2 regions of the Pseudomonas sp. 01L34 genome follow, and region 2 is predicted to be linked to the other one. Evidence: riboswitches for the same ligand, from Rfam matches in the RefSeq annotation. Region 2 holds a riboswitch; the other holds the start of a gene.
What was found. A riboswitch is a leader RNA that binds a small molecule or an ion and turns the genes downstream of it on or off. The one in region 2 is predicted to bind cobalamin.

Region 1 (3,191 bases), on a different contig from region 2:
AGATGGATCGCCATGGTCGCCCCGTGTTGCGCCAGGCTGCCCAGTTCTTCGCCAGCGGGCATGGCGGTCTTGTCGGCGTAACGGGTCAGAATCACGCTCTGTGACACGTCCGGCAGGGTCAGTTCGGCCCCCAAAAGGGCCGCGCAGGCGGCGGTGGCGGTGACGCCGGGAATGATTTCGAAAGGGATGTCGAGTTCACGCAAGTAGCGAATCTGCTCGCCGATCGCGCCGTACAGACTCGGGTCGCCGGAATGCACCCGGGCCACGTCCTGGCCGTTGGCGTGGGCGGTCTTGATCAGCTCGACGATCTGTTCCAGATGCAGTTCGGCGCTGTTGACCACCTGTTCGGCCCGGTGGCCTTCCAGCACGGCGGCGGGGACCAGGGAGCCGGCATATATGATGACCGGGCAGCTACGAATCAGCCGCTGGCCTTTGACGGTGATCAGTTCCGGGTCGCCGGGGCCGGCGCCAATGAAGTAGACGGTCATCGTCGTTTCCTGTCAGAAATAGGGCCTGGGCATGCTTCAGATGAAGAATGCTCATGATCGAAGGCGAGGATTATCGGGGATTTTACGCGGCGCTGGCCAATGCCAGGGTGGCCTGGGCGTATTTTTGTCGTGGAATCAGCAACTTTGCCGGTGCCTGGGCCAATTGTTCGGCCAGGGCCAACGCAGCGCTTTCCGCCACGCCGTAGCAACCGGTGCGTTCAAACGCGATGTCCGAGTGGTGGCTCAGTTGTGCTTGATAGGTCGCCAATTGTTCGCTGCTGAAGTACATCAGCGGCAATGCCAGTTGTTCGGCCAGTTCGATCAGGCCAGGTTCATCGCGCTTGAGGTCGATGCTGGCCAGGGCCTTGATCTCACGAAGCTCGATTTGATGGGCCTGTAACGCCTGATCGAGCAGCGCCCGCAGCGTGCTGACGGGGCAGCCGCGCTGGCAGCCCAGGCCGACCACCAGGGTCGGCACTGTGCCGTTTTCAGTCATGCGCTGTAATGGCCATCGCTTTTGCGGCGGAACAACCAGGCGCTGATCAGGCCCAGGGCCAGCCAGAACGCCACGTTGGTCAACTGCGAAGCGATTTTGAATTGTGCTTCCAGGGCTTCCGGCGCCAGCATCGAATGGACTTCCGGTTGTGGTGCGCCAATCACATGCGGCACGGCCAGGATCGCCACGCCGAGAACTTTCATCAGCCAGTGACGGCTGAACACGATCAACGCGATGCCGACGGCCGTGGACGCGGCAGTGCCGATCCACCAGATTTGCCGTTGCGCCAGATCAGCCGCGGCAGTGCCCGGCAGCTCAGGCGGCAGGCCGAGAGTCGGAGCCAGTACGAACGTCGCATAACCGGCCAGGCCCCAGAGCAGGCCCTGAGAGGTTTTGGTCGGTGCGCGCAGGGTGTAAAGACCGGCGAGCATCAGGGCGAAACCGACGGCTACCACCAGGTTGCCGCCGGTAGTGGACAGCACGCGCTGCCAGCCGTCTTCCGGTTCCCAGGCTTCGGCATCGTGGGTATGAGCGACTGCGCCCGCGGCGTGCTCGTGGATTTCAACAGCAGCCGGCTCGGATTTTTCGTAGGTCTCGGCCTGCAAAATCAGCGGGGAGACCCAGAAGCTTTGCAGCAGGGTCAATAGCAGGGCGGCCAGCAGCCCGGTGAAACCTGCGGTTTGCGCAATACGCTTGATCATCTCAGCAGGTCTCAATGGCACGGAAAGGCGGAGCTGTGACGGGTATCGTGCGCGGCGTTGTGCACCGCTTCGATGTGCGAGAAACCGGCGAAATACACAAGGCTGGCGCCAAGGATCGACGCACACACGGCGGCGGTCAGGCGTTGAGTCAGGGTCGTGGTGGTGCTGGCGATGCTCTTGTCGGTATTGCTGGCGGTGCTGCTGATGATCGTCATGGCGCTTCCCTCTGGTCTGTCAGCGGGTGAATAGAGCGCATGAAAATCTCCGCACGCCAAGGGCTCGCAGAGATTTCGAACAGCGCCCGCCCACCGCGGGTTTGTTATTCAGTGAACGTAAAAGTCACTTTGTGTTGCGGGCCGGTCTCCGGGCTCGCGAGGGGCTGGGCTTGCGCCTGGACCTGCAAGCATCACCTTCCCATGCCATATGACCGGCACAGTGGATCTGACGCTTCACTCGCTTACCGTTGCGGGGGCAGCACCGGACTGACATGGCTTTAGAGTAAAGCACATGATTCACCGGTTTCCCGTTTCACCCTGTGAAGGGCACCCGTAACAAGGCGTGTAGGAGAGCATGGGCGAGGGCGGGGAGTCAATTGGCAGGGGGTCTCACTAACACCCAATACCTGTGGCGAGGGAGCTTGCTCCCGCTCGAGCGCGTAGCGGTCGCATCGGATTCATGCGGTCTGTCTGTAAGATTTGCAGTGCATGGTTTCACGGCTGCTTCGCAGCCGAACGGGAGCAAGCTCCCTCGCCACAGGCAAGCCCCCTCGCCACAGGTGATCGTATTCGCCGACAAGACATTGACCCGCCCCCACACGATGCGTAGCCTTGCGCTTTCGAGGTTCTTCGGCGTCTGTCGAAGCTAAGAAGGGAACGCGGTCGATGCCGCGGCTGCCCCCGCAACTGTGAACGGTGATGTTCGCTGCCACGCCACTGCAAACCCTGTGCAACGGGTTCGCGGGAAGGCGCAGCGAATGCCGGGCCAACGCCCGGCGCACCGTCAGCCAGGAGACCTGCCTCGACACAGATTCTCACTTTCAACCGGGCGGGGTGATCCGGTGGCGAACTCTTCAGGCACGCGTGCCCGCGTTGCCGGTTGTCGTCCCGTATGCCCGCCACCTTGCCAAAGGGCATCCGATGAAAACACTGGCCAAACTCCCCGTCACCATCGTTACCGGCTTCCTCGGTTCGGGCAAAACCACCTTGCTGCGGCACATGCTCGACAACGCCCAGGGCCGTCGCATCGCGGTGATCGTCAACGAGTTCGGCGAGCTGGGCATCGACGGCGAGATCCTCAAGCAGTGCTCAATCGGCTGCACCGAAGAAGAGGCCAGCGGCCGCGTCTACGAGTTGGCCAACGGCTGCCTGTGCTGCACCGTTCAGGAGGAATTCTTCCCGGTGATGCGCGAGTTGGTTGCTCGCCGCGGCGACCTCGACCACATCCTCATCGAAACCTCGGGCCTGGCCCTGCCAAAGCCTTTGGTTCAAGCCTTCCAGTGGCCGGAAA
Region 2 (3,191 bases):
CGGTGTCGGCGACGTACAGGTCTTTGCCGACCAAGGTCATGCCGAAGGGCGAGTTGAGGTTTTCCAGGAACACCGTGCGGGTTTCGGCGACGCCGTCGTGGTCCTTGTCCCGCAGCAGAGTGATGCGATTCGGGCTGGGAACGCCGGCCCCGGCACGGCCCATGACTTTGCCCATGACCCAGCCGCGAATGCCTTTGCCGTCGTCGGGTTTGGGCGGCGAGTTGGTTTCGGCCACCAGCACATCGCCGTTGGGCAATACGTAGAGCCAGCGGGGATGATCGAGGCCTTCGGCAAACGCCGCCACCTGAGTCCCTGGCGCGGCAGTGGGTTTTTTACCTTGAGGCCAGCCGATCGCCGGGGCGATGTTCACCGTCGGGATCAGGGTTTTGTTCGGTTCCGGCAGCTTGGGCGACGGTCCGGTGCCGTCCGAGACTTGCAGGCTGGAGGTTTCACCACAGGCGGCGAGCCCTCCGGCGAGCGCGATGATGAAAACGAGCTGGGGTTTGCGCATTACTGATCTTCCCTATGAATGCATTGACGTAATCATAGAGAAGCGTAGACACCCGATGGTTCAACCAGTCAGCCGCGGGCTTCCTTGAACAGCACGGCGATACCCGGGTGGTAGTTGCCGGCTTCATTGCGCAACTTGCGGTAGGCGTAAGGGAAATACCAGGCCACGGCGCAGGTGTGTTCCTTTTGCAGGTCGTCGAGCATGTCCTGGAGTTCTTCCGGGGTGGCGCTGTGCTGGGCTTTTTGCGGGGCGACAAACAGGCAGCCGAGTTTCAGGTCGCTGGCGTAGCTGATGCGCTTCGCGTCGCTGGTGATGTCCGCCAGTGCCTGGGTCAGGTTCAAGCTATTGACCCGCGGCCAGCGCTGGGTGGCTTGCAGGTATGCGCGTTCTTCGCTGGTGGCGATAAACAGATCGGCGCGGGCGTTGCGTTCGCCTTCTTCGGTCTGTTTGCGCGTCGGTGTTTGCTGCAGCGTGACCATTTCCGCCATCCAGGCTGCGGCAGAGAGCAGGCCGAGGTTGGCGTTTTCGTCGTACCAGTAAGGCGTATCGTTATCGCCGCGCACGGCGTTGTAGCGGTCGATACAGTCAAACCAGCGTTCCAGCACCGGGCGCAGGAATTCCAGCTTCGGATTGCTGATGATCATGCCTTGCATGTGGCTCACCCTTGTTATTGTGTTATGAGGTTGTGGCTCTTTGATATCACTGCTGGCAGTGTGGCACAAGATTGGCGTCAGATAATTGATCGGCGGCAGTTATTCGCCGGAAGGCGTCCCGTCTTTAATTGACGCTCCACCCCCAACCCTCTAACCTTCGCGGCTTGTTTCAGGTGCTCTGTGGCCTTGGTCGACAGAGTGAAACAGGGAAGCCGGTGAGTGAGTTTCTTCCAGCGAAGAACGATCGCGATCCCGGCGCTGCCCCCGCAACGGTAAATGAGTGAAGACTGCGCCTTGAGCCACTGTGTCGACGATTGACATGGGAAGGCGCGCAGTCGGGCCAAGTGCCGCTCATGAGCCCGGAGACCGGCCTGATCCATTCAGCGGCATCACGGTGGGCGATGCCAGGCTTCTTGCCGTCTATTCTTGTGCCTGCCCGCCGTTATCCAGCCTCAACGGAGAGCTCCCCCATGACTGATACCCCCGATCGTGACGAACGCCATCTGGCGCGCATGCTGCGCAAAAAAGCCGTGATCGACGAACGCATCGCCAACTCGCCGAATGAATGCGGCCTGCTGCTGGTGCTGAGCGGCAACGGCAAAGGCAAGAGCAGTTCGGCGTTCGGCATGCTTGCGCGCTCCATGGGCCACGGCATGCAATGCGGCGTAGTGCAGTTCATCAAGGGGCGCAGCAGCACCGGCGAGGAGTTGTTCTTCCGGCGCTTTCCGGAGCAGGTGCGTTTTCATGTGATGGGCGAGGGCTTCACCTGGGAAACCCAGGACCGCCAGCGTGACATCGCCGCCGCCGAAGCTGCGTGGGCGGTGTCCCGCGAACTGCTGAGCGATCCGTCGATTGGCCTGGTGGTACTCGATGAATTGAACATCGCCCTCAAGCACGGTTACCTCGATCTCGATCAGGTGCTCAGCGACTTGCAAGCCCGTCCGCCGATGCAGCATGTGGTGGTCACTGGCCGTGGCGCCAAACCGGAGATGATCGAACTGGCTGACACCGTCACCGAAATGGGCATGATCAAGCACGCCTTCCAGGCCGGGATCAAGGCGCAAAAAGGCGTCGAGTTGTGAATCAACCACGTCAATGCCCGGCGGTACTGATTGCCGCGCCGGCCTCCGGTCAGGGCAAGACCACCGTCACCGCCGCGCTCGCCCGTTTGCATCGCAATCAGGGGCGCAAGGTGCGCGTGTTCAAATGCGGCCCGGACTTTCTCGACCCGATGATTCTAGAGCGCGCCAGCGGTGCGCCGGTCTATCAGCTGGACATGTGGATGGTCGGCGAGCAGGAAAGTCGTCGCCTGTTGTGGGAAGCCGCTGGCGAAGCTGACCTGATTCTCATCGAAGGCGTCATGGGGTTGTTCGACGGTACGCCGTCCAGTGCCGATCTGGCGCGGCATTTCGGTGTGCCGGTGCTCGGCGTGATTGACGGCACCGCGATGGCGCAGACGTTTGGTGCACTGGCCCTGGGGCTTGCGCGCTATCAGCCGGATTTGCCGTTTGCCGGTGTGTTGGCCAACCGGGTTGGCACCCTGCGTCATGCGCAATTGCTCGAAGGCAGTCTGACAGAAGGCTTGCGCTGGTACGGCGCGCTGTCCCGGGAAACCGGCATCGAATTGCCGAGTCGGCACCTCGGCCTGGTACAGGCCAGCGAATTGAATGATCTCGATCTGCGCCTCGATGCAGCCGCCGCCTCGCTGGCCAGCAGTTGCGACGTGGCGTTACCGCCTGCCGTGGAATTCGCCGCGCCTGAAGTGATCGCCGCCGAACCATTGCTGGCCGGTGTGCGGATTGCCGTGGCCCGGGACGAAGCCTTTGCATTTACCTACGGCGCGAGCCTGGATCTGCTGCGGGCGATGGGCGCCGAGTTGTCTTTCTTCTCGCCGATCCGCGACCGCGAGTTGCCGGCGGCAGACAGCCTTTATCTGCCGGGCGGTTACCCTGAATTGCACCATGTGGCGTTGTCACAAAACACGCCAATGCTGATCGCCATTCGCGATCACCACGCAGCGGGCAAAC

Region 1: linked by a shared signal. The riboswitch ahead of AC1DQM_RS06045 (CbtB domain-containing protein) and the one ahead of cobO (cob(I)yrinic acid a,c-diamide adenosyltransferase) in region 2 are both predicted to bind cobalamin.

The regions. Positions count from the first base shown of each region.
Region 1 covers NZ_JBFTSX010000002.1:357,941-361,131, reverse strand. The annotation lists gene cobM (precorrin-4 C(11)-methyltransferase) at 1-488, opposite strand, end outside; gene AC1DQM_RS06055 (cobalamin biosynthesis protein) at 571-984, opposite strand; gene AC1DQM_RS06050 (CbtA family protein) at 981-1,685, opposite strand; gene AC1DQM_RS06045 (CbtB domain-containing protein) at 1,697-1,900, opposite strand; cobalamin riboswitch at 2,023-2,250, opposite strand; cobalamin riboswitch at 2,507-2,719, shown strand; gene cobW (cobalamin biosynthesis protein CobW) at 2,822-3,191, shown strand, end outside.
Region 2 covers NZ_JBFTSX010000004.1:612,454-615,644, reverse strand. The annotation lists gene AC1DQM_RS14825 (PQQ-dependent sugar dehydrogenase) at 1-511, opposite strand, end outside; gene AC1DQM_RS14820 (hypothetical protein) at 580-1,164, opposite strand; cobalamin riboswitch at 1,319-1,553, shown strand; gene cobO (cob(I)yrinic acid a,c-diamide adenosyltransferase) at 1,635-2,246, shown strand; gene AC1DQM_RS14810 (cobyrinate a,c-diamide synthase) at 2,243-3,191, shown strand, end outside.